Undibacterium sp. 5I1: one gene and its partner. The protein of the gene in region 1 interacts with the protein of each later gene in a pairwise test. Links are inferred from orthologs where the notes say so. Each region holds a gene or a part of one and is shown in the gene's direction. Other genes may lie near its edges. The genes, in order: hflC and ftsH.

Region 1 (13,525 bases):
TATCTACGCGAGCCTTTATTGCCGCTCCTGCGATCATTAGCGACCATACGTCAACAGACGGGACGCGCAAATGGTTGTTGGATGTGGGACAGGGCAATGCTGTAGAAGCAGTATTTATCCCCGAAGAGAATCGTGGAACCTTGTGTATCTCCACCCAGGCCGGTTGTGCAGTCAATTGCCGCTTTTGCTCAACGGGTAAGCAAGGATTTAATCGTAATTTAAGCGTTGGTGAAATTATTGGTCAACTTTGGATGGCTGAGTTTTTATTACGTAAAACTAAAGGTATAGCGCCGGGACCAAAAGGCGAACGTCAAATTACTAACGTAGTAATGATGGGGATGGGCGAACCTTTATTGAATTTTGAGCCAACGGTCACCGCTTTGCGTCTGATGTTAGATGATAATGCCTATGGTTTATCACGTCGTCGTGTTACGTTGTCTACCAGCGGTGTGGTGCCGATGATTGATAAGTTGTCCCAAGAGTGTGCAGTGGCGTTGGCAGTGTCTTTACATGCCTCAAACGACACTCTGCGCGACAGCTTAATACCATTAAATAAAAAACACCCGTTGCATGAATTAATGGCGGCTTGCAAGCGGTATTTGGATTATGCTCCACGTGATTTCGTGACATTTGAATACTGCATGTTGGATGGCGTAAATGATACCGATCAACATGCTCGTGAGCTGGTGCAATTAGTTAAAAATGTTCCCTGTAAGTTTAACTTGATCCCGTTTAACCCTTTTCCGGAGTCGGGTTTAAAACGTTCGGCCAATCCTCGTATAAAGGCTTTTGCCCAAGTGCTGATGGATGCGGGATTAGTGACAACCATACGTAAGACGCGAGGCGATGATATTGATGCCGCCTGTGGGCAGTTAGCAGGTGAGGTCCAGGACCGAACACGAGTGCAAGAACGTATGCAAAAAATGGCGGAATATCAAACCAAGTTCGGTAAAAATTTTGGCAAGATCGTGGAGATCACTCAGTGAAAATTTTTGGATTGCACTATCGTTTTTTATCCGGCGTCGTACTGGCGCTGATGTTGTCCGCATGTGCAAGCAAAAAACCTGAGGGGTTTAAGCCTGAGAGTAACCCGCCAGCTGAAAGCGTCGATTTGCAAAAGAGAGCAGCTATTCGCATGGAATTGGCGATTGGCTATTATCAGCAAGGACAATATAAAGTCGCACTGGATGAAATTAGGCAGGCGTTGATCATGTCCCCTGATTTAGTTGATGCCTATAGCGTCAGAGCTTTGATATACATGGATACTGGTGAGAAGCAGCTGGCGGAAGATGATTTTCAACGTGCTTTAAAATTGACTCCCAATAATTCGGATATAGCAAATAACTACGGTTGGTTCTTGTGCCAAAATGGAAAAGAAAAACAGGCAATGACTTACTTCGATAAGGCATTGAAAGATCCTACGTACTCGAATCCGATTAAGGTGCTTAACAACGCTGGTGTTTGTAGTTTGCGGCTAAAAGATACTGCCAAAGCAGAGGGATATTTTATGCAGGCATTTCGGGCTGACCCATCTAGTCCAACCATAAATGCAAATCTTGCAAAAATTTACTTTGATCGGGGTGAGTACGAGAAAGCCAAGTTTTATATAAACCGTGTACTCAAAGCGGATGTATTTGCTGCAGATGTCCTTTGGTTGGCTATTAAAATAGAAAATAAACTGGGTGATCAGTCGGCTGTCAACGGTTTGGGCGTGCAATTGCGGCGACGTTACGCCAATTCTAAAGAATACGCTCTGTTTCAGCAGGGAGCTTTTAATGAATGATGCTGGTGTGAGTTTGCCTGAAGATCAATTAAATTTATCTATAGTTGCCGATGATGTAGTAATTGACACATCTACAATCAAGTCTGCAGGAGCTTTTCTTGCATTGATGAGGCAACAAAAAGACTTTACTGTCCAGCAAATAGCGGATCAGTTAAAGCTTTCTGCAAGGCAGATAATTGCATTAGAAGCTGATCAATTTGATGCTTTGCCAAAAATGGTAATAGTTCGAGGTTTTATACGGTCTTATGCTAAGTTACTTAAAATAGACGGAGAACCAATTTTGGCATTGTTGCCGAAAAATTTGGAACCTCCAGTTCAGTCCGCGTATTTGAGACCTGCACTGACAACTCCGTTTCTTGAATCCAGATTGCCTTTAATGGGACGTCAGGACGCAAATAACAAAAAATACGTGTGGGGAGCCATTGTTCTTGCTGTGTTGGCGATTAGTTTTTTTGTGATGCAAAAATATGAACGCATCAGTTTTATTCAAAATTTAATATCTTCTAAATCCTCATCCAGTTTGGGGACAACGACCAGGATCGCGATCCCGTCAGATTTGGCGCCCCCCGTTGCCTTAGACACTCTAACCACTCAAAAGAGCTCAGATGGACAACTTCAAATCCCGTCTTCTGATACGGCGCGGGCTAAGGTTGCGCAGTCTGATCAAGGCACAGTTGCGGATGTCTCTCCAGTGCCACCTTTAAATACTAACGTGTCTGATCAGCAAGCAACTATTTCCGCTCAATCTACCCTGCCTGCGGTAGTTAATTCACCAAATAATTTAATAAAATTTAAATTTCGGCAAGATTCTTGGATACTACTAAAGCGTGAAAACGGTAGCGTATTAACGTCCCACATGGCAAAGGCCGGAACAGAAGAGAGTTTTGATGTAAAAGAAGTTTTGCAGATAAAAATTGGCAATGCAGCTGGTGTTGATGGGACATTACGTGGCGTTTCTCTAAATATTGCGCCGACAAAAGAAAGCAACGTTTTTAACCTAAGTGTGAAGTAAGTATGACATCTTCTTTTTCTGGCATAGCATCTGGACCATTTATACGCCGCTTGAGCCGGAGTACAAAAATTGTATATGGCTCGCGTCAAGTTATCGTTGGTGGTTCTGCGCCAGTTGTGGTTCAGTCGATGACAAACACGGATACCGCTGATGTAATCGGTACTGCCATTCAAATTAAAGAGTTAGCAAGAGCTGGTTCTGAACTTGTTAGGTTGACTGTTAATAATGCGGAAGCTGCGGCAGCAGTGCCAGCGATTCGTGCGCAATTGGATAAGATGGAAATAGATGTTCCCTTGGTTGGGGATTTTCATTACAACGGACATACGTTGCTAAAAGACTTTCCTGATTGTGCCCGGGCTTTATCCAAGTATCGTATCAATCCAGGCAATGTAGGGCAGGGCGCAAAACGCGATACTCAGTTTGCACAGATGATAGAGATGGCATGTTTCTACGATAAGCCTGTTCGTATCGGAGTGAACTGGGGGAGTCTCGATCAAGCTTTACTCGCGCGTATTATGGATGAAAACGCACAGCGTGCAGAGCCGTGGAGTGCGCAAACGGTGATGTATGAGGCGTTGATTACATCTGCAATAGAAAATGCACAACGAGCTGAAGAGCTAGGTTTAGCTGGCGATAAGATTATTCTGTCTTGCAAGGTTTCAGGAGTGCAGGATTTAATTGCTGTGTATCGAGAACTTGCGCAGCGCTGTGACTTTCCTTTGCATTTAGGCTTGACAGAAGCAGGTATGGGCAGCAAAGGTATTGTGGCATCGACAGCCGCACTATCTGTGTTGTTGCAAGAGGGGATTGGCGATACGATTCGTATTTCTCTTACTCCTGAGCCAGGCGGTGATCGTTGTAAGGAAGTCGTAGTTGGGCAAGAAATTTTACAGACGATGGGTTTAAGAAAATTCACTCCTATGGTGATTGCTTGCCCAGGATGCGGGCGTACTACTTCTACTGTATTCCAAGAATTGGCAGATAGTATTCAAACCTTTTTACGCGATCAGATGCCTGTTTGGAAAAAACAATATCCCGGCGTGGAAAGCATGAATGTTGCGGTGATGGGCTGTATCGTAAATGGTCCCGGAGAATCCAAACATGCCAATATTGGGATTAGCTTGCCTGGTACCGGCGAGTCTCCTGCCGCACCCGTTTTTATTGATGGAGCAAAGGCGCTCACTTTGCGAGGCGATAATATCTCAGAAGAATTCCAAGCTATCGTATTGGATTATGTGAAGAATCATTACACTCCCTCTAATGTGTAACCAACGTATGCGGCTAATAAATAATTAGGTTGTAAAGTATGTCTGAAAATAAAAAAATAGAAAAAATTGTTGGTGTGAAGGGGATGAATGACCTTCTTCCAACCGATTCTCCCTTATGGGAATTGTTTGAAAATACGGTGCAGTCTGTTTTGAAGAGTTATGGCTTTCAACAAATTCGTACGCCTATCGTTGAGCCTACGGCCTTATTTGCTCGCGGTCTTGGTGAAGTTACTGATATCGTTGAGAAGGAAATGTACTCCTTTGAAGATGCAATGAATGGGGATAAATTAACCCTGCGTCCAGAGAACACGGCCGGCGTTGTGCGTGCAGCACTAGAGCATAATTTGACTTACGAAGGTCCGCGACGTCTTTGGTACAACGGACCCATGTTTAGGCATGAAAAGCCGCAACGTGGACGCTATCGTCAATTCCATCAAGTAGGGGCTGAGGCTTTAGGCTTTAGTGGCCCTGATATCGATGCAGAATTAATCATTATGTGTCAGCGTCTTTGGGATGATTTAGGTTTGCAAGACGTACGTCTTGAACTAAATTCGATTGGTGACGCAGAAGAGCGTATTCAGCATCGTGTAGCATTGATTGCCTACTTTGAACATCATAAAGATATTTTAGATGCCGAGGCGCAGCGACGCTTGCATAGCAATCCTCTGCGTATTCTTGACACTAAAAATCCGGCAATGCAAGAAATGGTAAATGCTGCACCTAAGCTGCTTAGTTATCTTGGTGAAGAGTCTATGTCACACTTCTTAGGTGTTCAAAAAATATTGCGTGACAATAGTATTCCATTCACGATCAATACACGTCTGGTGCGCGGCATGGATTATTACAACCGTACAGTTTTTGAGTGGGTAACTGATCAATTGGGTTCACAAGGTACAGTGTGTGCAGGTGGTCGCTATGATTCCTTATTTAGTATTTTCGGTGGTAAACCTACTCCCGCTTGTGGCTTCGCAATGGGGATTGAGCGATTGTTGGAGTTAATGAAAGCATCTGGCGAGACACATGCGCCAGCCCAATGCGATATCTATCTTGTGCATCAAGGTAGCAAAGCACAAGAACAATCTTTCGTATTAGGCGAGCGTTTGCGCGATGCGGGGCTAGATGTTGTGTTACATTGCGCAACTGCAAGCGGTGTAGGTAGTTTTAAATCGCAAATGAAAAAAGCAGACGGTAGTGGAGCAGCCTACGCAGTCATCATCGGTGAGGATGAGTCCGCATCGAATACTGTCAGTATCAAAGCAATGCGCACGGAAGATATGGAGAATAACCAAGTCACGGTGCCGTTTGATACTGCTGTTGATTATTTGGTTGACCAGATCGCTGGGATCGGTGATGCAGGCGAATGCTGTGACGATCCAACTCATATTCATATTCATCACTAGACTTTATACAAAATGGCATACGATCTCGAAGAACAAGAGCAATTAGACACTCTCAAAGCATGGTGGAAACAATACGGCAACCTAGTTACTTGGCTGTTGGTAATCGCTTTATCTGCTTACGCTGCATGGACGGGCTGGACCAGCTATCAGCGTGATCAGTCAAGTCAGGCGTCACAATTGTATGACGTGCTACAAAAGGCGGTGCAAGCTAAAGATAATGCAAAAGTGCAGCGAGCGGCTAATGACGTCGTTCAAAAATTTTCTAAAACACCATATGCGGCAATGTCCGCAATGACAGCAGCTAAGAGTGCTTTTGATGCTGGAGATATCAAAGTAGTCAAAGCCCAATTACATTGGGTCATTGATCATAGTAGTGTGGAAGAATATAAAGCGATCGCAAAAATTCGTTTAGCAGGTATTGCCTTGGATGAACGAGCTTACGATGAAGGACTAGCTTTTTTGTCAGGTGATTTTTCGCCAGAATTTGCTGGAGATATTGCTGATCGGAAAGGCGATATTTATCTCGCTCAAAATAAACCTGTAGAAGCCCGCGCTGCATTTCAGAGTGCATTAGAAAAGACAAAAGAGAAAAATCCTGCGCGTCAGTTAATCCAAATAAAGCTCGATGCTCTTGGTGGTGCCGAGGCTAAGCTTGCAAGTAATTCAGCTAGTAAATAATAGGAGTAGTTCATGCATTTTTCTGGCAAATTGCTGGCCTCATTAGTATTGCTTTCCCTCGCGGCTTGTTCCTCTATGAATCCGTTTGCGAGTAAGTCTGAAACAAAAAATATTCCGGCTACCTTGCAGGATTTTACTGTGACCATGCCAGTGAAGACTCTTTGGTCAAGCTCGGTTGGCTCATCAGGTGAATATGTATTTACGCCTGCTCAAGTTGGTGCAGACGTATATGCGGCTGCAGTGGATGGTACTGTAGTTAGATTGGATGCTGCTAATGGTCGGGCGGTCTGGCGTATCAATGCAGGCTCTTCTTTGACTGCTGGAGTTGGTGCTAGCGCTTCTGTAATAGTTGTTGCAGGGCGAAAAGGTATGTTATTCGCTTTTGATACCGAGGGTAAGTTGCACTGGAGTGTACAAACTTCCAGCGAGATACTTTCCTCTCCAGCTGTGGCCAAAGATGTTGTGGTTGTTCGTAGTATGGATAACAAAATCGCGGCGTACGATATAGCAACAGGAACAAAAAAATGGTCTATCGAGAGACCACTGCCAATTTTGACCTTACGTACCATTCAAGGCATCGCAATCGCGGATCAGTGGGCTATAGTCGCATTGCCTGGCGGTAAGCTAGCATCTTTTTCTTTAGCTAATGGAGGTTTGCGTTGGGAGGTTGCTGTTGCAGATCCTAAAGGTGCGACTGAGCTTGAGCGAATTACCGATGTTTCTGGAACTCCGTTTATTATTGGAAATGAGGCTTGTGTTTCTGCTTATCAAGGACGTGTTGGTTGTTATGACTTAACCACTGGTGCTGCGCGCTGGGCGAAAACTTTATCCAGCGAAGTTGGTGTAAGTGCAGATGAGCGATTTGTTTTTGCCGCAGATAATTCGGGCGCTGTATCCGCTTATGCTCGTAGTACCGGTGCTAGTGTTTGGCGAAATGATAAATTAGCTTACAGGCGTTTGTCCGCACCAATTTCTTTCGGTCGAGCTGTTGCTGTTGGCGACGGTTCTGGCTTTATCCATTTTCTCTCACGAGAGGATGGTTCTTTCATCGGTCGTATTAGTACCGATGGCAGTCAAATTTTGGCAGCTCCAACTGTAGTTGGCTCGAGTTTGATCGTTCAAACCAAATCAGGGGCAGTGGTTGCATTGACAACCGAGTAATACTAAATGAAGCCGGTTATTGCACTTATAGGTCGACCAAATGTCGGCAAATCCACGCTGTTCAATCGACTTACTCGCTCTCGTGACGCGCTAGTGGCAGATCTTCCTGGTTTGACAAGGGATAGGCATTACGGTGAGGGACGTATTGGTGAACGTCCATTTTTGGTTATAGATACTGGTGGTTTCGAGCCCGTTGCCAAAGAAGGCATCATGCATGAAATGGCTAAGCAAACTAAGCAGGCTGTAGCTGAGGCTGATGTGGTTGTGTTTATCGTTGATGGACGTCAGGGTTTGACTCCGCATGATAAAACTATTACGGATTTTTTGCGAAAATCTGGACGCTCCGTGATGTTGGTAGTAAATAAAGCTGAGGGTATGAAATATAGCTCTGTTACAGCCGATTTTTATGAATTAGGGTTAGGCGATCCGTACGTCATTTCAGCAGCGCACGGAGATGGCGTAACAGATTTAGTTGAGGAGTCGTTAGACATTGCGTTTGCGCAAAGACCTCCAGAATTGGAGGAGCCAGATGATGTCGTAAGGGGAATCAAGCTCGCGATAGTTGGGCGTCCCAATGTTGGTAAATCAACTTTAGTTAACACACTATTAGGCGAGGATCGGGTCATAGCATTTGATATGCCCGGTACTACCCGTGATTCGATTGAAATTCCTTTTGAGCGCGATGGAAAACATTACACTTTGATTGACACAGCGGGTATTCGCCGCCGTGGAAAAGTGTTTGAGGCAATAGAAAAATTTTCTGTAGTCAAAACTTTACAATCGGTTTCGGAAGCAAATGTCGTGTTGCTGATGCTCGATGCGCAGCAAGATATATCTGAGCAAGATGCACATATAGCGGGCTTTATCTTGGAGTCTGGACGAGCCTTAGTTATTGGTGTCAATAAATGGGATGGCTTGCAAAGCGACAGACGCGATGAAATCAAATTAGATATTGAACGTAAGCTAAATTTTTTAACATTTGCTAAGTTTCATTTTATTTCTGCTTTAAAAGCTAGCGGTATTGCCTCTTTAATGAAATCAGTCGATGCTGCTTATGCTGCAGCAACAGCGAACTTATCAACGCCAAAATTAACTCGTGCGTTGATAGAAGCTGTGGAGCATCAGCAGCCGAAGCGTAAAGGCTCGATAAGACCTAAGCTGCGTTATGCCCACCAAGGCGGTCAAAATCCACCCATTATTGTTATTCACGGCAATGCCTTGGATTCCATTGGTGATGTATATAAACGCTATTTGGAAAAACATTTCCGAGAAACCTTTTCTTTAGTGGGAACCCCTTTGCGCATAGAAATGCGCTCAGGTAAAAATCCTTTCTCTAAAACTGAAAAATAAGAATTTTCATTTGATCGTTGGTGGATCTAGCAAGCAGCGCAAGCGAAAATAGATTACAGTTACAAGGTAATCAACTATTGGGACTCTTGAACTTTTGCAATGTGTCCCCAACTCCTGATCACAACAACATATTGGAGCTGTTATGAGTAATAAAGGGCAACTGTTACAAGACCCGTTCTTGAACGCACTTCGTAAAGAACATATTCCTGTATCCATCTATTTGGTGAATGGCATTAAGTTGCAAGGTCATATTGAATCTTTTGATCAATACGTAGTTTTATTGCGTAATACAGTGACGCAGATGGTATACAAACACGCCATTTCTACTGTTGTTCCCGCACGTGCTGTGACCATCAATACTGAGTCAGAGCCCGAGTAATTATTAGGCATTTATTTTTTGAAAAATAAAATTTTTCTATGCGCGCCGTTTTAATCGGTGTGGACTTCGGTAAAGATGATTTTGCCGCTAGTTTAGAAGAACTATCTCTGCTCTCCCAATCTGCGGGGGCAGAGCCCATCACAACCATTACCTGCAAGCGCTCTAGTCCTGATGCTGCGTTATTTGTGGGCTCTGGTAAAGCGGATGAGATTGCAAATACCATTGCTGATGCTGAGCTCGATATTGCAATCTTTAATCATGCATTATCACCTGCACAACAGCGGAATTTAGAGCGACGTTTGAAAATACGGGTGGTCGACAGAACTAGTCTGATTCTTGATATTTTCGCGCAGCGTGCTCATAGTCATGAAGGTAAAGTCCAAGTCGAATTAGCGCAGTTGCAGCATCTTGCTACAAGGTTGATACGCGGCTGGACTCATCTGGAGCGACAAAAGGGTGGTATTGGTTTGCGCGGGCCTGGAGAGACTCAGCTTGAAACTGATCGCCGTTTAATCGGGGATCGAGTTAAAGCACTTAAAGCTCGTATGGGTAAGTTGCATAAGCAGCGTGAAACACAAAGACGTTCGCGTGGTAGAAGCCACACCTTTTCAGTATCTTTGGTTGGTTATACCAATGCGGGTAAATCTACGTTATTTAATTCGTTGACGAAGGCGGGTGCTTACGCAGCAGACCAGTTGTTTGCTACGTTAGACACTACATCACGACGTTTGTATCTTGCCGATGCAGGTAGTGTCGTGATATCTGACACGGTAGGGTTCATCAGGGAACTACCGCATCAATTGGTCGATGCATTTCGTGCTACTTTGGAAGAGACAATTCATGCCGATCTGTTGTTGCATATAGTTGATGCAAGTAGCCCAGTGCGCTTAGACCAAATTCAACAAGTTAATGACGTATTGAAAGAGATCGGTGCTGACCATATTCCTCAATTATTGGTTTGGAATAAGATCGATTTGGCTGGTTTGGAGCCGAGTTTGGAGCTAGGTGAGTATGATAAAATTCAAAGAGTTTTTTTGAGTGCGCAAACTGGTGCCGGAGTAGGTTTGTTGCGGCAAGCGGTTACAGAGTTTGCTAAAGACTACGCATTAAAAAGAAATAATCCAGTAGAGATCGCCCAGTTTGATGATGCGCGGTTTGTCTAAAAATTTATTCAGTATTAAGTCTATTTGTAGTTCAACTCATTATTTTATTGGATAACGACAGAATGTTCGTTTCACTTCTAAAAAAAATTGGCTTAACGATGTCGTTGAACGATCCTCAGTGGGGTCGTGGCTCTCAAAATAACGACAAGGATGGCAAGAAGCCACCTGAGGGCCCACCCGATTTAGAGAAATTATGGCGCGACTTTAATGAACGCATTAGTCGTTTCCTAGGCTCAAAAAATAATGGTAATAATGGCGGCGGTGGCGGTGGATTCACTCCTGATGCTGCCAGTGCTAAATTAGGTGTAAGCATCATCGTTGTTGTGCTGGCGTTTATTTGGTTAATCAGTGGATTCTTCATTGTTCAAGAAGGTCAAACCGGCGTTATTACGACATTTGGTAAGTTCAGCCATACAACAATGTCCGGTTTTAACTGGCGTTGGCCTTACCCGATTCAGGCTCATGAAATCGTCGACGTTTCTCAGGTACGCACCGTCGAAGTTGGTTATCGCTCCAATGTTAAGAATAAAGAGCCAAAAGAAGCACTGATGTTGACCGAGGATGAAAATATCATCGATATTCAGTTCGCCGTTCAATATAAATTAAAGAGTGCGTCTGATTGGCTGTTTAATAATCGTGATCCAGAGGGTACGATCAAGCAAGTTGCAGAAACTGCGATTCGTGAAGTTGTAGGGAAAAGTAAAATGGATTTTGTTCTGTACGAGGGACGAGAAAAGGTTGCGCAAGATGTTGGTGCTTTAATGCAGCAAATTCTTGAACGGTATCAAGCCGGTGTACAGGTTGCGAATGTCACGATGCAAGGTGTACAGCCTCCTGAGCAAGTACAAGCAGCTTTTGATGATGCCGTAAAAGCAGGTCAGGATAAAGAACGTCAAAAAAACGAAGGCCAAGCCTACGCAAACGATGTGATTCCGAAAGCACGTGGTGAGGCATCGCGCATGTTGCAAGAGTCAGAAGCATACGAGTCAAGAATTGTAGCGACCGCCGAAGGTAATGCATCGCGTTTTAAGCAAGTGTTGGCTGAATATCAAAAGGCGCCTGCAGTTACGCGAGACCGTATGTATCTTGAAACGATGCAACAAATTTTTTCCAGTACGACTAAGGTCATGATGGATTCTAAGAGTGGTAACAATATGATTTATCTTCCTTTAGATAAGTTAATTCAAGCGTCGGATAATGCCAATGTTAAGTCCTCACCTTCATCTGTAACAACGACACCGGCAGCACCAACCCCGCAAGTAACTGAGCAGATTCCGACGGTTGAGTTGCGCTACAGTAAAGACGGCAGATCCCGTGATAGTCGTGATTCTCGTGATCGGGAGGTAAGATAATGAATAAGTTATTTTCCTCGATACTTGCTCTCATCGTTGCAATAATGATTTTGTATTCCACGATTTTTGTTGTGGATCAAAAATCATATGCCATTGTTTTTGCATTAGGTGAAGTAAAAGCGGTGATTAGCGAGCCAGGCTTGCATTTCAAATTGCCACCACCGTTTCAAAATGTTTTGTTTTTAGATAAACGTATTTTGACGATAGATACTCCAGATGCAGATCGTTTCATTACGGCAGAAAAGAAAAACATATTGGTTGATGCTTTCGTAAAATGGCACATTATCGAGCCAAAATTGTATTACGTTAGCTTCAAAGGTGATGAGGGCAGAGCTCGTGACCGCTTATATCAAATTGTAAAAGCAGCCTTAAATGATGAAATCACTAAACGCACTGTACGTGAAGTCATTTCTGGTGAGCGTGGCAAAGTTATGGAAGCGATCCGCGTCAAAGTTACTGATGAGGCAAAGCAAATCGGCGTAGAGATTATTGATGTGCGATTGAAACGCGTTGATTATGTAGATCAGATCAATAGTTCAGTTTACGATCGAATGAAAGCAGAGCGTACTCGCGTGGCCAATGAATTACGCTCTACCGGATCTGCCGATTCCGAAAAAATCAGAGCAGATGCAGATAAACAAAGAACGGTAATTCTGGCTGAAGCATATCGTGAGGCTGAAAAGATGCGTGGCGCTGGTGATGCTGAAGCGTCACAAATCTATGCGCAGGCGTTCGGTCAAAATCCAGAGTTTTACAAATTTTATCGCAGCTTGGAGGCATATCGTGCCAGCTTTAAAACTAAGAATGATGTGATGGTAGTTGATCCAAATTCTGAGTTTTTTAAATATTTTAAAGCGCCTGGCGTAGGTGGCTCAAGTGGTTCAGCCGTCGCTCCAAGTAAGTCAAAGTAATTAATTTATTAAGTAATACCCGTAACTGACAAGGTGATAACGTAGGTCGTGCTATCTAATATGATGGCAGACCTACGTTTGTTGCGTTTGAGGTTTGATAATTTGTTGTTTGTTTTTATTTGATTGTAAGCTCATGCCAAATTGGCTTTTACCGGAAAATATTGCTGATGTTTTGCCATCCGAAGCACGCAAAATAGAAGAGTTACGACGTGTGTTGTTGGACAATTTTAGATTGTATGGCTACGAGTTGGTCATGCCACCTTTACTCGAATACATAGAATCCTTGCTGACAGGTGCCGGTCAGGACATGGATTTGCGTATGTTTAAATTGGTTGATCAATTATCCGGCCGAACCATGGGAGTTCGGGCTGATATGACAACTCAGGTCGCAAGGATTGATGCGCATTTACTGAACCGTAATTCTGTGACGCGTTTATGTTATGCAGGCAGTGTATTGCACACGCGCCCGTCTGGCCTGCATGCAACACGTGAGCCAATTCAGATTGGTGCTGAAATTTATGGGCATGCTGGTTTAGAGGCGGATGCTGAAATCCAGGAATTAGCGTTAGCTTCTTTAGCAATAGCAAATATCTCAGAAGTGCACCTTGACCTTTGCCATGTTGGTGTACTGAGATCTCTGTTAGAAAGTGATCCCGTTGCTAAAAAGCATGCGTCTAGTTTATTCGCCTTACTGGAAGCGAAAGACTTGTCTGCAATAGAGTTAATTTCTAAAGAGTTTAGTCCGGTCGTAAGGCAAGCTTTGTTAGATTTGCCTAAGTTATATGGAGATATCTCGGTGATTGAGCGCGCACGCGCTATATTGCCGCCACTTACTGGAATTGCTGTTGCCTTGGATGAGCTTGACTATCTGGTGAAGCTTGCCGGTAGTGCGAGAGTTACGATAGATTTGGCAGATTTACGTGGATATCATTACCACAGCGGAGTAATGTTTAATGCTTTTGTGCCAGGCTTACCAAATGCAGTTGCTCGCGGCGGACGTTACGATCATGTTGGTGAAGCTTTTGGCCGTGCACGCCCAGCGACTGGATTTTCACTTGATTTACGCGA
Region 2 (16,513 bases), 350 kb from region 1 along the record:
TAACAATACAGGAGTTACCCTTGCTGCCATTTCCGCAGTCTTTACGTCCCAACCAAGATGCTACTGCCATTCTTGCTCTCGCGGACGGAACTATATTCACTGGTGTTTCCATTGGCGCTGCAGGCCATACATCAGGCGAAGTTGTTTTCAATACATCCATGACCGGGTATCAGGAAATTCTGACTGATCCAAGTTACAGCTCTCAAATCGTGACTCTGACTTATCCGCATATCGGTAATACCGGTATCAATTCAGAAGATGTTGAGTCCGACAAAATTCATGCGGCTGGCCTGATCATTAAAGATTTACCTTTGATGGTGTCTAACTTCCGCTCTGAACAATCTTTATCTGACTATCTTAAATCGCAAAATATTGTTGCGATTGCAGGCATTGATACACGTAAGCTGACTCGTATTCTGCGTGAAACTGGCGCCCAAGGTGGCGCAATTTTAGTTGGTAATGATGCGACTAAGGCGCTCGCTCTGGCAAAATCTTTTCCGGGTTTGTCTGGCATGGATTTGGCAAAGGTTGTTTCTACCAGCAAGTCCTATTCATGGACAGAAACTGAATGGACTTTGGGGCAAGGTTACGGTCAACTGACCGATCCAAAATTTCATGTGGTCGCATTTGATTTCGGTGTTAAACGGAATATTTTGCGCATGCTGACAGCCCGTGGCTGCAAAGTGACCGTGTTGCCAGCCCAATCAACTGCTGCTGATGTATTGGCCTTGAATCCTGACGGTGTATTTTTATCCAATGGTCCTGGCGATCCAGAGCCTTGCGATTACGCGATTGCTGCAGCTAAAGAATTGATTGAAAAAGGCATACCTACGTTTGGTATTTGCCTCGGTCATCAGATTATGGCGCTTGCTTCCGGTGCCAAAACGCTCAAGATGAAATTTGGTCATCATGGTGCTAACCATCCGGTGCAAGATTTGGACACTAAACAAGTGTTGATCACGTCGCAGAATCATGGTTTTGCAGTTGATGTAAATTCACTGCCTGCTAACTGCCGCATTACGCATGTCTCTTTGTTTGATGGTTCTTTGCAAGGCTTTGAACGTACTGATAAGCCAGCATTTTGCTTCCAGGGACATCCAGAAGCATCACCAGGTCCGATGGATATCGCCTACCTGTTTGATCGCTTTACTAATTTAATGAGCGCAGCAAAAGCGCAGGCAAACGGAGAACAATAAAAATGCCTAAACGTCTCGATATAAAAAGCATCCTGATTATTGGTGCCGGCCCTATCATTATTGGTCAGGCTTGTGAGTTCGATTATTCCGGTGCCCAAGCATGTAAGGCTTTGCGTGAAGAGGGTTATAAAGTCATTTTGGTCAACAGCAATCCAGCGACCATCATGACTGATCCTGAAATGGCCGATGTGACTTACATTGAGCCAATTACATGGCAAGTGGTAGAACGTATTATCGCCAAAGAAAAGCCGGATGCCATTTTGCCGACGATGGGCGGTCAGACTGCCTTGAATTGCGCTCTGGATTTGCACAAACACGGCATCCTGACCAAATACAATTGCGAACTGATCGGCGCTTCACCAGAAGCAATCGACAAAGCAGAAGATCGCTCTAAGTTTAAAGATGCGATGACTAAAATTGGTTTGGGTTCTGCCCGTTCCGGCGTCGCGCATAACATGGATGAATCATGGGAAGTGCAGAAGACACTCGGTTTTCCAGTGATTATTCGCCCGTCTTTTACTATGGGCGGCACCGGCGGTGGTATTGCATATAACGAAGAAGAGTTTGAGACTATTTGCAAACGCGGGTTAGAGGCGTCACCTACTAGTGAGTTGCTGATTGAAGAATCACTGATCGGCTGGAAAGAATTTGAGATGGAAGTTGTACGCGATAAAGCGGATAACTGCATCATTGTTTGCTCTATTGAGAATCTGGATCCTATGGGAGTCCATACCGGTGACTCAATCACGGTAGCGCCTGCGCAGACACTGACTGACAAAGAATACCAAATCATGCGTAACGCCTCGCTGGCAGTTTTGCGCGAAATCGGTGTCGATACTGGCGGCTCTAATGTTCAATTCTCTATCAATCCTGCTGATGGTCGCATGATTGTGATTGAGATGAATCCGCGTGTATCCCGTTCATCCGCGCTGGCGTCTAAAGCAACAGGTTTTCCAATCGCTAAAATCGCTGCTAAATTGGCGGTTGGTTTTACCCTGGATGAACTGCGTAATGAAATCACCGGTGGCGCTACCCCAGCGTCATTCGAGCCTTCGATTGATTATGTCGTTACCAAAATTCCTCGATTTGCTTTTGAAAAATTCCCGCAAGCAGACAATCATCTGACAACGCAGATGAAGTCGGTTGGTGAAGTCATGGCAATCGGTAGAACTTTCCAGGAATCTTTTCAAAAAGCACTGCGTGGCTTAGAGGTTGGCGTTGATGGTATGAACCAAAAAACGCTGGATCGTGAAGTGATCGCAGAAGAATTGGGCGAGCCTGGTCCTGATCGTATCTGGTATGTCGGTGATGCGTTTGGTCTTGGCTTTAGCTTGGAGGAAGTGCATCAGCTGACGCATATTGACCCGTGGTTCCTAGCGCAGATTAAGGATATTGTCGATATCGAGCTGTGGTTAGATCACCAGAATCTGGATGAGCTAGATAAAGAAGTGTTGCTAAAGATTAAGCAAAAAGGGTTCTCTGATCGTCGATTGGCAAAGCTACTCAAGACTACGGACACTGCGGTACGTGAGCGTCGCCATGCCTTAAATATTCGGCCAGTCTATAAACGTGTAGATACTTGTGCTGCGGAGTTTGCAACTAAAACTGCTTACATGTATTCGACTTATGAAGAAGAGTGTGAGTCTGCACCGACCGATAAGAAAAAAATCATGGTGTTGGGTGGCGGTCCAAATCGTATCGGTCAGGGTATTGAGTTTGATTATTGCTGCGTCCATGCGGCTTTTGCGATGCGCGAAGATGGCTATGAAACCATCATGGTCAACTGTAATCCAGAAACGGTTTCGACCGACTACGATACATCCGATCGTCTGTACTTTGAGCCTTTGACTTTAGAAGATGTATTAGAAATCGTCGCTAAAGAAAAACCAGTCGGCGTGATTGTGCAGTACGGCGGACAGACGCCATTGAAATTAGCTTTGGATCTGGAGGCGAATGGCGTGCCGATTATTGGTACATCGCCAGACATGATTGACGCAGCTGAAGATCGCGAGCGTTTCCAACAAATGTTGCATAAGCTTGGTCTGCGTCAACCACCTAATCGTACAGCGCGCACCGAAGCCCAAGCGTTGGAGTTAGCGCAGGAAATTGGTTATCCCTTAGTAGTTCGCCCATCCTATGTGTTGGGTGGACGTGCAATGGAAATCGTACACGAGCAACGTGATCTTGAGCGTTATATGCGTGAGGCAGTCAAGGTATCGCATGACTCACCAGTATTGCTTGATCGCTTTCTGAATGATGCGATCGAGGTCGATGTCGATTGTATTTCTGATGGCGAACACACCTTCATTGGTGGCGTGATGGAGCATATTGAACAAGCAGGCGTGCATTCTGGCGACTCTGCATGCTCCTTGCCGCCGTATTCACTTGCCGCAGAGACGATTGAGGAATTAAAGCGTCAGACATCATTGATGGCGAAAGGCTTGAACGTTGTCGGCTTGATGAACGTACAGTTTGCGATTCAGCAGCAAGATGGTAAGGATGTTGTGTTTGTTCTGGAAGTAAATCCACGAGCATCTCGTACAGTACCTTACGTATCTAAAGTCACTGGTTTGCAATTGGCTAAAATTGCTGCACGTTGTATGGTGGGTCAGTCACTGGCTTCTCAAGGTATTCATAAAGAAGTTGTGCCATCTTACTTCAGTGTAAAAGAAGCGGTGTTCCCATTTGTGAAATTTCCTGGTGTAGATACGATTCTTGGTCCAGAAATGAAATCCACTGGTGAAGTGATGGGCGTCGGTAAAACTTTTGGTGAAGCCTTCGTCAAGTCACAACTAGGTGCTAGTATCAAACTACCAACCTCCGGCAAAGTTTTTCTGAGCGTTAAAGGTAGTGACAAGCCACGCGCAGTAAAAGTGGCTAGTGATCTAGTTGAGATGGGATTTGCTGTCGTAGCGACTAAGGGCACGGCTGCAGCGATTGCAGCAGCGGGTATCCCGGTCAGTACGATCAATAAAGTGGCTGAAGGCCGTCCGCATGTCGTTGATATCATCAAAAATCATGAGATTGCTTTGGTGATTAATACCGTAGAAGAAAAACGTAGTGCGATTACGGATTCACGTGCTATTCGTGTATCTTCACTTGCAGCGCGGGTGCCAACTTATACTACGATTGCTGGTGCGGAGGCGGCAGTGCAAGGTATGCGTCATCTAGATGAATTGCATGTCTATGATTTACAAGGTCTGCATAAAACCTTACACTAAGCAAATAGCTTAAACTTCGATACAGAGGTCACAGACGGTGTCCAATCCGGATGCCATATGTGGCCTCTGTATTTTTACTTTATGAGTGTGAATGAAATGAGTACAGTACCTCTTACCAAATTCGGCGCAGAACTGCTTAAGCAAGAATTACATAATTTGAAGACCAAAGAGCGTCCAGATGTAATTAATGCGATTGCAGAAGCTCGCGCTCAAGGCGACTTGTCTGAAAATGCAGAATATGATGCGGCTAAAGAGCGCCAAAGTTTTATTGAAGGTCGTATCGCCGAGCTGGAAGGCAAGCTCAGTGCGGCGCAAATCATTGATCCGACAACTTTAGATGCAGAGGGGCGCGTGGTATTTGGAGCGACCGTGCATTTGGAGGATTTAGATAATGAACAGAAAGTCAGCTATCAAATTGTAGGAGACGACGAAGCTGATATTAAACTCAGTAAAGTATCAATCAGCTCGCCAATTGCTCGCGCATTAATCGGTAAATATGTTGGCGATATAGTTGGTGTGCAAGCTCCTGCAGGTATTCGTGAATATGAAGTATTAGAAGTTCTGTACATTTAAGCCGAATAATAAAAATGGTCAGCGCTACATAGAGCCGACCATTGTTAAATAAAAATATTGTTTAGTATATTGAGCGCAGAGCTACTTAGCTTTATAGCGTTATCGCTTTAATGTGATCAGGTATTACCGAGGGCTGATTTTTTGACGCTGGTTTGACGTGGTTTAGCACGTTTGATTGAGCCGCCCTGAGTTACCCGCTCATTACCCTTTACCATGACTTTTGAGACACTAGGTTTTTTGGTGCCACTGGCGCTAGGTTTGACGATAGTTACCTCGCGCATACCTTTGCCTTTTTTGACTAGTTTGGTTTCCTTAATGCCGTCTAACTTAGGACGGTAAATAACCAGTAATTTGCCAATATGCTGTACCGGCGCAGCTTCTAAAGAGCTACAAATGGTATCGTACATAGCAATGCGTGCTTCACGATCATCGCCAAACACACGTACCTTAATTAATCCATGGATATTAAGGCCAGCATCGATTTCCTTCATCACGGCAGGCGATAAACCGGCTTCACCGATCAATACGATGGGTTTCAATGCATGGGCTTCAGAGCGCAGTTCGCTGCGTTCAGCGGGCGTGAGTTTCAACATATAAATTCCTTTAAAAGCAGTATTTTACGCGAATGGCAAAAAATAAATTCAATCAAAATTGGGTGCACGATCATATTAACGATCCTTATGTCAAATTGGCACAAAAGGAAGGTTATCGTGCGCGTGCTGTTTACAAGCTCAAGGAAATCGATGAGGCTGAAAAATTAATCAAGCCAGGTCAAATTATCGTCGATCTTGGCGCAACCCCTGGTAGTTGGTCGCAATATGTACGCAATAAACTAGCCGGTAAAGACGGTGGCGGGATATTGGGCGAGATTTTTGCGTTAGATTTGCTGCTAATGGAACCAATTGCAGATGTTCAGTTCATTCAGGGAGATTTTCGCGAAGCCGACGTGCTGAATCAGCTCGAGGCTAAATTGCTGGGGCGCAAGCTTGATCTTGTATTATCAGATATGGCACCCAATTTATCAGGCAACTCCACAGTGGATGCGGCGCGCATTGAATACATTATTGAATTGGCGGTTGAATTCTCTAATGCACACTTAAAACCCTCTGGTGCTTTGCTAGTAAAATGTTTTCATGGACCTGCTTACAATACGATTGTAATCATGTTTAAAACACAATTTAAAACTGTCATCAGCAAAAAACCCAAAGCGAGCAAAGACAAGTCTTCTGAGATTTTCTTACTCGGTAGAGGTTTAAAGAATAGTTAAAAAGTAAAAAGTAATGATTTATATGTTAATTCGCTCTTGATAATTACCAAGAATGGCAACATATGCGCTCTAGCAAGCTCTATCCAATACGGGTATGATGCAAAATTACTGTTTGTGTACAGGCGTAGTTCTACGTCCAAGGAGTTCTCGTGAATAATATGTTTTCAAAAGCGGCGATATGGGTAGTCATTGCCTTAGTGCTGTTTATGGTATTTAAACAGTTTGACAAAGGCATGTCTGCTAACACTGCCTCTATGCCGTATTCCGAGTTTCTGGATGAGGTTAGGGCTAAGCACATTAAAGATGCAACGATTGATGATGGCAATCGTACTGTTACAGCGACTACGCTGGATGGTAAAAAAGTCAAATCACAACTTACTATATTTGATCGTGGTTTTGTGGGTGATTTGGTCAACAACGGCATTAAATTTGATAACAAGCCGCCTGAAGAGCAGTCTTTCCTTTCCCAAGTCTTTATTTCATGGTTCCCGATGCTGTTGTTAATTGGCGTTTGGGTGTTTTTCATGCGTCAGATGCAAGGCGGCGGCAAAGGTGGTGCATTCTCATTCGGTAAATCTAAAGCACGTATGCTGGACGATACCAACAACAACGTTTCTTTTGCTGATGTCGCAGGGTGTGATGAGGCGAAAGAAGAGGTTGGCGAGATTGTTGATTTCTTGCGAGATCCAAGTAAATTCCAAAAGCTCGGTGGTCGTATTCCACGTGGTGTCTTAATGGTTGGCCCACCGGGTACAGGTAAAACTTTGTTGGCACGTGCGATTGCGGGTGAGGCGAAGGTACCATTCTTCACTATTTCCGGCTCTGATTTTGTTGAAATGTTTGTTGGTGTTGGTGCATCTCGCGTCCGCGATATGTTTGAAAACGCCAAGAAACATGCGCCATGTATCATTTTCATTGATGAAATTGATGCTGTCGGGCGTCATCGTGGCGCCGGTATGGGTGGTGGTAATGATGAGCGTGAGCAGACATTGAACCAAATGCTGGTTGAGATGGATGGCTTTGAGGCTAATTCTGGTGTGATTGTGATTGCGGCGACTAATCGTGCCGATGTCCTTGATAAGGCCTTATTGCGCCCTGGTCGTTTTGATCGCCAAGTCTCTGTTGGTTTGCCAGATATTCGCGGTCGTGAGCAAATTTTGAATGTGCACATGCGCAAAGTGCCTATCAGTACTGACGTTAAAGCCGATATCTTGGCACGTGGTACTCCAGGTATGTCAGGTGCAGATCTTGCGAATCTTGTTAATGAAGCTGCGTTATTTGCTGCACGTCGCAATAAACGCATCGTTGAAATGCTGGATTTTGAAGACGCTAAAGACAAAATTTTCATGGGACCTGAGCGTAAGTCTATGGTCATGCGTGAAGATGAACGTCGTAACACTGCTTATCATGAGTCTGGCCATGCCGTTGTCGCTAAACTTTTGCCGAAGGCAGATCCAGTCCACAAAGTAACAATCATGCCGCGTGGGTTTGCATTGGGTCTGACATGGCAGTTGCCAGAGCATGATCCGATTAGCGGCTACAAAGATAAAATGCTGGAGGAAATTTCCATTTTGTTTGGCGGTCGAATTGCTGAAGAAATTTTTGTCGGTCAAATGTCCACTGGTGCATCGAACGATTTTTCACGTGCAACGAAGTTGGCTCGTGCAATGGTGACACGCTTTGGTATGTCTGACAGCATGGGAGTGATGGTGTATGAAGATAGTCAGAGCGAAGGTTACTTTGGTGGTCCGTCAAAAACGATTTCTGAAGTGACACAGCAAAAAGTGGATGCGGAAATTCGTAATATTCTGGATACACAGTATGCCCTGTCCCGTAAATTGCTCGAAGAGAATCGTGACAAAGTTGAAGCAATGACTAAAGCTTTGTTAGATTGGGAAACGATAGATGCTGATCAGATTAACGACATTATGAGCGGCATAGATCCACGCCCGCCAAAGTTAGGTCAGTCAACACGTAAGACGCCGACAGATACAACGTCTGGTGGCGTATCTCCAAACGCGGCGGCACCAGCTTAAATATCAATTAATAGTTTGACTTTAATTTAGGGTGAGAAGCGATTCTCGCCCTAATTTTTTATATTCATGAATAATTATTTCGAATGTGGTCGATATCGATTTCCGTTACAGGGGTCACAGTTTCGTCCTTTAGTAATGGGAATACTCAACATTACGCCTGACTCATTTTCAGATGGAGGGCAATTCCAGGGATTAGATGCGGCGCTCTCACATGCGGAGCAGATGATACGAGATGGTGTAGATATTATTGATATTGGCGGCGAATCCACTCGGCCAGGTGCAACGCCTTTGTCGCTTGATGAGGAGTTGAGCCGGGTCATGCCAGTGATTTATGCTTTGCGTGATTGTGGTAAGCCTTTATCCGTCGATACCTACAAGACACAAGTAATGCGAGAAGCCATTCTTGCAGATGTTGATATGATCAACGATATCAACGGCTTTAGAGCGCCAGGCGCTATCGACGTTGTTGCCAAGGCTGATGTTGGCTTATGTGTGATGCATATGCAAAATACGCCGTCAGATATGCAACTTCAACCTGAGTATGACGATGTAAATACTCAGGTAACTGATTTCTTAGATAAGATGGTGGCCGATTTATTAAATGCTGGAATTGAGCCCCAACGTATTTGCCTTGATCCCGGATTTGGCTTTGGAAAAACCTTGCAGCATAATGTGGCAATGCTGAAAAATATAGATCAGTTTCAAGCTAGATTTGGTATGCCAATACTTGCTGGTTTATCTCGGAAATCGATGCTGGGAGCAATCACAGGGAAAAGCGTAGAGCAGCGCCTGGCCGCAAGTATTGCTGCATCAATCGCAGCCGTCGCAAACGGCGCAAAAATTTTACGAGTGCATGACGTAGCAGAGACCGTCGATGCGTTAGCCGTGTGGCGCGCGTTATCAAATTAAAGAAAGAAAATCAAAATGACGAGAAAATATTTTGGTACCGACGGTATCCGCGGCAAAGTTGGCGTCGCACCAATTACCCCTGATTTTGTAATGCGCTTAGGTTATGCTGCCGGCAAAGTGTTAGCGCAACGTGGACATAAAGGAGAGGGTAAGCCTACTGTCTTGATCGGTAAAGATACTCGGGTGTCTGGCTATATGCTAGAGGCTTCTTTAGAGGCAGGATTTGCTGCAGCTGGAGTTGATGTGATGCTCTCAGGGCCGATGCCTACTCCTGCTGTAGCTTATTTGACCAGAGCCTTACGCTTGTCGGCTGGTGTCGTGATTTCTGCCTCACATAATCCTTATTATGACAACGGGATTAAGTTTTTTTCTGCGCAGGGCAATAAATTACCTGATGAAGTCGAGCTCGCAATTGAGGCCGAGCTAGAAAATGGGATGGACTGTGTTAGTTCAGATTTACTCGGCAAGGCGCATCGTCTGCGTGACGCAAATGGTCGCTATATCGAATTTTGTAAAAGTACTTATCCCAACGAATTAGATTTACGCGGTTTGAAGATCGTAGTCGATTGCGCACATGGTGCAGCTTACGATATCGCTCCGCATGTATTTCATGAATTAGGTGCTGAAGTTATCTCTATCGGTAATCAGCCGAACGGTTTTAATATTAATGACCAGGTCGGTGCTACCGCGCCAGATGCGTTAGCTATTGCCGTCAGAGCGAATCATGCAGATATCGGTATCGCTTTGGATGGTGATGCTGATCGCCTCGTTATGGTGGATAGAAACGGTAAAATTTATAATGGCGACCAACTACTTTATTTGATGGTGATGGATCGTCTTGCAATTGGTCCAGTTCAGGGTGTGGTTGGTACTTTGATGACCAATATGGCGGTCGAGTTGGCATTGCAGGATTTGGGCGTTGGTTTTGTCCGGGCTAAAGTGGGCGACAGATACGTGCTGGAACAAATGCAAGAGCGTGGCTGGATGCTAGGTGGTGAAGGTTCCGGACATTTACTCTGCCTGGATAAGCACACTACGGGCGATGGTATTGTCTCTGCGTTGCAAGTTTTATCTGCGCTCCGTCGCAATGGCAAGACCCTGGATCAATGTTTTGAACATTTGATCTTATTCCCACAAGTTTTACTCAATGTTAAAGTGCCTGCCGGATTTAACTGGCAGAAAAATGAAGCTGCCGTTTTAGAAAAACAGCGCGTAGAAGCAGAGTTAGGTAACAAAGGGCGAGTGCTGATTCGTGCATCAGGTACGGAGCCGTTAGTCCGCGTTATGGTAGAAGCGGTTGATTTGGAAATGGCCAATAAATTTGCTCGCAGGCTAGTTGACTGTATAACACCAGCCTAATTTTATATTTGAAATTGTATCGGTCGCATTATTGAATATAGAAGCGATACCATGTACTATTCAGCCTTCGGTTTTTTATATTATTTGGCCAGTACCGCGAATAATATAAGTACTAAATAATTCAATAGCACTTAAGAATTTGATTGAATTGAATCCAAGTATTCTGTACCAGAATATTTGGTTGTTATGGTAAGTGTTATTGTATAACAATTCACATACTTCTCCCGCGCGTCGGTAGCTCAGCTGGATAGAGCAATGCCCTTCTAAGGCATGGGTCGGGGGTTCGAGCCCCTCCCGACGCACTTCTTTTCTACATCCCCAGATTTTCTAAAGTCATCAGCCTCAAGAAAAATTTGAGGCTTGTCTGTGATCAGAAACAGCTTTTGATCATCTGCCTCAGTCTTGATAAATACAAGTTTCTTTGTGTTTGCATTCATCTAATAAATAACCGCAAAATTACTTTGTGGCCATCAGAGATCCATCGTCAGATAAATATTGCATTCCCGTTAGCTTGCACTCATGCAGACTTCAAGATTTGAGTTGTAGGTTTCACCTGGGTTGATCTACATCAAAGCTGATAACTCGTCGCAGTATTAAACTTCTTGCCAGACAAACGACGATTGATGGGGAAGTAAAAATGAAAAAGACTATAGCGTTATCGGTAGTAACAGCTGCGCTGTTAAGCATGTTTTCTGCAACTGCATGTGCACAAGAAAGTCCTTGGTTGGTACGAGTCAGGGCAGAGCATTTGTCGACCGCAAATAAGTCAGATCCTATTGGTGGAGTTGGTCCAGCCGACCGGTTAGAGGTTTCTGACAAAACGATTCCTGAGTTGGATATTTCTTACTTTTTTAGTCCAAATATTGCAGCAGAATTAGTACTGACTTATCCGCAAAAACATGATGTTTATCTCGATGGTACAAATATCGGTAGCTTTAAACATTTACCTCCGACTTTGCTGATTCAATATCATTTTTTACCTGATGCGCAGTTTAGTCCTTATCTTGGTGCTGGTATAAATTACACTCGAATTTCTGACGTGAATCTGCTTAACGGCACAGGTTCTTTGGAAAACAGCAGCGTCGGTCTAGCGTTACAGGCAGGCGTGGATTACAAGATAGACAAACGATGGTCAATTAATGCTGATATCAAAAAGGTGCAGATACGTAGCGATGTATTTATTTCTGGTGCCAAAATCAGCGCAGTAAAGGTCGACCCTTTGATGATCGCTGTTGGGCTAGGTTATCGCTTCTAAATAATCTCCAGAGGCACATGGAGCGCTGTTCTAAAAGAAATTCCGGGTTGATAGGCAATCGAGGCATAGTCTCGATTGCCTATTTCTGATTAAGGACAATCGATTAATGCCATGCTGTTGGAAAAATAAGGATATACATCCACCTTCTTAGGGTAATTTGAGTTCAGAGACCGCTTTCATATTGCAATAATTTAAATAAAATTTAGCGATGCATTTGCGCTAAACTCAATTCATTGATTACAGTCTCAGGGTTGCAACTTATGAACGTACATCTTCCTCATCTGGCTACGCCAGCAAGCACCTCAACGATCCCACCACTTAAATTGCAAGATATTCGGATTCACTGTGCCGCCTGTAGTCTGCATCAATTATGCCTTCCCATGGGATTGGCCGAAGCGGATATGGATAAGTTGGACAGCATCATTGGCCGTAGAAGACGGATCAAGCGGGATGATGCCTTGTATCGCATGGGTGAACCGTTCACCAATTTATACGCGATCCGGGTTGGGCATTTTAAAACCTCTCAAACAAACTCTATCGGTCAGCAACATATAACCGGCTTTCAAATGGCTGGCGAATTGCTAGGGATGGACGCGATTGGTAGTAACGCTCATCATTGTGAGGCAATTGCACTGGAAGACAGCGAGGTGTGTGAGATACCGTTTAATAGCCTGGAGCATCTATTTGGTGAAGTACCAACCTTACTGAGCCATTTTCACCGCATCATGAGTCGTGAAATTAATCGAGAGCAAAACGTGATGTTGCTGTTGGGTAGCATGCGTGCCGACCAGAAATTTGCTGCTTTTTTGGTGAATCTATCCTCGCGCTATGCTGCGCGAGGATATTCGGCAACACGTTTTCAACTTCGCATGTCACGCGAAGAAATCGGCGGCTATCTTGGCTTGACGATAGAAAGCGTCAGTCGCCTGCTAAGCAAATTTAAAAAGTTAGAGCTGCTTTCAGTCGATCAGCGCGATATCGAACTCCTGCAATTACTTACCTTAAAATCAATTGCGGCAGGTACTGATCATTGTGCTTAGACCTTACCTACGTATTGTTTAAGTATTGTTTGAGTCGAGCTTGATGCCAGCATTTTTTTATCTGCTTCATTTTATTTTTCTTCAGAAAATGTCAGTCTTCCTATTCAACTCAACGCAGGCTTGTACTAAAAAGAGGGTTGGCTCTTAATACTGCTATCAGAATTAGCCACTAGCAAATAGCAGGTAAGCGCGCTGGATAATGCACAACATATCCAGAAGCTAAAAAATCCTAATGTATAGATGGCGGGTCTGGATAACTCAATCGGCACGCCAGAAAACACCAGGTCATGCGGATCAAAAATAGAAAAGAACAAACCTTCGGCAGCAACCGCAACCAAAAAAGATGACCATAATATTGCTATAGCGCGTCGCATGTTTGTCTCCTTTGTTATTGTAAAAACTGCCGACCAGTTTGTTGGCTTACTTGCGTATTCAATCAAAGCGGATCTAGGACGATTGCTTGCTGTAAGGGCCAGTTCCAGACTCCACTAAGACGCCATTGCTTAGGCTGATCTTCTAGCGTGACTTGCCAGGCTGCTTTATCTAATAACGGTAGTGCTAAAGAAAAATTACCGGATTCATCTACTGGTGTTTTGATCGCCAGATCTTTAGATGGTTGAGTAGGGTGAACCAATTTCATCGTTAAGATACCGGTTGATATTTTTTGATCGCTACTGAGTTTTCCTTTAATGATCCCGCTCGCAGCATCGTATTGTATGGATGCGTTTAACTTTAATGCCGCAGCCACCTTGTCACGCCGCAGGTCCTGATTGATTGCCTGGCCTTCTCTATAATAATCATCCACCACCATCGCATCTTGTTCTCGGAAGGCGATCGACACCATATACGAGCCGGCAACCACTGCAACAATCGGTGGCGCTAACAGGAACCAAAGCCAGATTTGTTTAAACCAAGGTGCTTGCTTAGTGTTGATAGAGATGGGTGCTGAAATAGGTGAGGTCGACATCACACGCTCCTAATTGTGGGGAATAATAAATACAGCTTTTTCTTTGACCTGCAAGGCCGGATTATCGATCGCTTCAAGCTGAAACCAAATTTTGTTACTACCTTGTTTGCCATGATCGTGGTCTACATGCACCCGGACTGGTATCGCTTTTGTAGTAGCTCCTGGCAGCTCGATTTGGTCGGGGCTGTCTAAACGGATTGAGTCCAGCCCCGATACTTTGATGCGATAAATATGATTTGCTTCCGCCGTGTTCATAATTTGTAGCTTATAAACATTTTCAATCACGCCTTCATTTAATTCTCTACCCATAGAGCCGCGGTCACGGATAACGTCTAGTTTTAAGGGGACACGTGTTAGTAAATTGATCGCTAATACCGATACGATGACGACCAAGATAGCGCTATAGATCAAGACTCTTGAGCGGAAGATTGACTTCAAAACCTGTTGTTCTGACAGATTATTTTTGATCGCATTTGCGGTAGAAAAACGAATCAAGCCCTTTGGTGCTCCGATCTTATCCATCACCGTATCGCAGGCGTCTACGCAGGCGGCACAGCCTATACATTCGTATTGCAGGCCGTCCCGGATATCGATACCGGTCGGGCATACCTGAACGCAAATTGAGCAATCGATACACGATCCAAGCACAGGATTTTTAGCTGTCTTTGTGCTACGCGGTTCCCCGCGCTGCTGATCGTAGGTCACGATCAACGTGTCCTGGTCAAACATCACACTTTGGAAGCGTGCATACGGGCACATGTATTTACACACTTGCTCACGCATCCACCCCGCATTACCATAAGTTGCCAGCGCATAAAATAAAACCCAGAATAATTCCCATGGTCCCAGTGTGACTAATAATATTTCTTGCATCAATGTTTTGATTGGCGTGAAGTAGCCTACAAAGCTGATACCTGTCCACAAAGCGATTCCTAGCCAGATCGCATGCTTGGCACATTTTTTACTGACTTTTGCCAGCGTCCAATTTTGCTTACTTAATTTGATACGGGCGCTGCGGCTACCTTCAATCTTCCGTTCTACCCACATAAAAATTTCGGTATAAACCGTTTGTGGGCAAGCAAAGCCACACCAAAGACGGCCAGCAACCGTCGTAAATAAAAATAATGAGTAAGCGCAAATAATTAACAGAGCGGTCAGATAAATAAAATCCTGTGGCCATAGCACGATGCCAAACAAATAGAACTTCCTTGCGGCCAAATCAAACAACACCGCCTGACGATCATTCCATGCCAGCCAAGGCACACCATAAAACACCAGTTGGGTAAGCCAGACGCAAGCCCAGCGCCAGTTGGCAAAAAACCCTGTTACTTCGCGCGGATAAATGTCCTCTCTTGACGCGTACATTTTAATGGTCGCGTATTGAGGTTCTACAGGATCTGCGTGATCTCGTATTTCGGGCGGCTGTATATCAGACATAGCGCACAAGGTCCCATTGAATGATGATTAGCGAGTTCATTTTTGTGCAGCTTTTATCTCTGCTTCATTCGATAAACTCCAGACATAAGCCGCAAGCACTTGTACTTTTGCCTCACCCAAAAAATCTTTAAACGGTGGCATCGTATTTTTACGACCTTTATTAATCGTCTCCATAATCGTGTCCAGGCTGCCGCCATATAGCCAGATTTTGTCGTTCAGTGCCGGTGCACCTAAGGCTTGATTACCGATGCCGCCAGCGCTATGGCAACCAATGCAAGCGGTAAATTTAGATTTGCCAAACGCGGCTTTAATCGGGTCATGAGTAGACCCAGACAAGCTCAACACATAGTGAGCCACGTTTCTGACCTCATCATCCGTACCGACGACCGCGCCCATCGGCGGCATTTGGCCGTTACGTCCATACATGATGGTCGTTTTGATGACGTCTGGAGCGCCACCATACAGCCAGTCTTTATCCGTCAGGTTAGGAAAGCCTTTATTGCCATGCGCATCCGATCCATGGCACTGCGCACAATAGGTCAGAAATAGCCGCTCCCCAATCAGATGTGCTTGTGGATCTGCTGCTACTGCTTTCAAATCTTGATGTAAATATTTTTCAAATAGTGGGCCATATTCAGCATCGGCGATTTTCAATTCTTTTTGGTATTGCCCGCTTGATTGCCAACCCAATTTGCCGGCATAAGTTCCTAAGCCGGGATACAGATAGAGATAAATTCCGCCGAAGATAATCGTCAATACAAACAACCACATCCACCAGCGGGGAAGAGGATTATTTAACTCGCCCAAATCCTCATCCCATAGATGACCTGTCGTTTCAACAGGGCCTGGTTCCCCATTTGCATCGGTCGATATTTTGACTTTTGCTGTTGCCTGCGTCCACAGCAATACTCCGCAACCAATAATGCTTAGCACCGTCAACAGAGCAATATAAGCACCCCAAAAATCACTTGTAAAATCAGCCATGATGAGACTCCGCTGAGTGAGTACTGTCGTTACTATTAGCAGACTGTGCTTGAGGTGTGTCTGGAAGCCCATCCGCAAACTCATCTGCAAAGGGCAGATTTGCGGCCTCATCAAATGCAGTTTGTTGTTTGCCGTTATATGACCAGTACACAATGCCGAGAAATACAAGCAAACAAGCAACCGTCGTAATGCTGCGCATGTCAGTTAAGAAAGTGACGAATTCCATTTTTATCTCCTGCTCTTAATTAAGATGCCCAATTCTTGAAGAT

The links.
Region 2: the proteins of hflC (region 1) and ftsH interact in binary tests that used the Escherichia coli proteins (3 or more experiments, as listed by UniProt). The link is inferred for Undibacterium sp. 5I1 from one-to-one orthologs.

The regions. Positions count from the first base shown.
Region 1 is NZ_JAVIWI010000001.1:1,603,221-1,616,745, reverse strand. The notes cover bases 10,502-13,501. They hold hflC (protease modulator HflC), read left to right. Parts: upstream 10,502-11,545; coding sequence 11,546-12,457; downstream 12,458-13,501. Other genes in these bases: RGU72_RS07175 (ATP phosphoribosyltransferase regulatory subunit), read left to right, coding at 12,591-13,501; hflK (FtsH protease activity modulator HflK), read left to right, coding at 10,502-11,546. Also shown: 23S rRNA (adenine(2503)-C(2))-methyltransferase RlmN, read left to right, coding at 1-986; type IV pilus biogenesis/stability protein PilW, read left to right, coding at 983-1,783; RGU72_RS07225 (RodZ domain-containing protein), read left to right, coding at 1,776-2,795; ispG (flavodoxin-dependent (E)-4-hydroxy-3-methylbut-2-enyl-diphosphate synthase), read left to right, coding at 2,798-4,063; hisS (histidine--tRNA ligase), read left to right, coding at 4,102-5,463; RGU72_RS07210 (tetratricopeptide repeat protein), read left to right, coding at 5,476-6,141; outer membrane protein assembly factor BamB, read left to right, coding at 6,154-7,302; ribosome biogenesis GTPase Der, read left to right, coding at 7,309-8,652; RNA chaperone Hfq, read left to right, coding at 8,795-9,031; GTPase HflX, read left to right, coding at 9,070-10,194; more of hflK, read left to right, coding at 10,257-10,501; more of RGU72_RS07175, read left to right, coding at 13,502-13,525.
Region 2 is NZ_JAVIWI010000001.1:1,941,980-1,958,492, reverse strand. What follows is about bases 5,949-8,849. They hold ftsH (ATP-dependent zinc metalloprotease FtsH), read left to right. Parts: upstream 5,949-6,406; coding sequence 6,407-8,293; downstream 8,294-8,849. Other genes in these bases: folP (dihydropteroate synthase), read left to right, coding at 8,360-8,849; RGU72_RS08625 (RlmE family RNA methyltransferase), read left to right, coding at 5,949-6,257. Also shown: carA (glutamine-hydrolyzing carbamoyl-phosphate synthase small subunit), read left to right, coding at 21-1,196; carB (carbamoyl-phosphate synthase large subunit), read left to right, coding at 1,199-4,417; transcription elongation factor GreA, read left to right, coding at 4,514-4,990; RGU72_RS08630 (YhbY family RNA-binding protein), read right to left, coding at 5,107-5,583; more of RGU72_RS08625, read left to right, coding at 5,616-5,948; more of folP, read left to right, coding at 8,850-9,202; glmM (phosphoglucosamine mutase), read left to right, coding at 9,218-10,561; RGU72_RS08600 (OmpW/AlkL family protein), read left to right, coding at 11,199-11,816; fumarate/nitrate reduction transcriptional regulator Fnr, read left to right, coding at 12,077-12,856; RGU72_RS08590 (hypothetical protein), read right to left, coding at 12,982-13,230; RGU72_RS08585 (FixH family protein), read right to left, coding at 13,293-13,823; cytochrome c oxidase accessory protein CcoG, read right to left, coding at 13,833-15,260; ccoP (cytochrome-c oxidase, cbb3-type subunit III), read right to left, coding at 15,297-16,244; RGU72_RS08570 (cbb3-type cytochrome c oxidase subunit 3), read right to left, coding at 16,237-16,470; ccoO (cytochrome-c oxidase, cbb3-type subunit II), read right to left, coding at 16,473-16,513. UniProt on the Escherichia coli protein: Acts as a processive, ATP-dependent zinc metallopeptidase for both cytoplasmic and membrane proteins. Plays a role in the quality control of integral membrane proteins.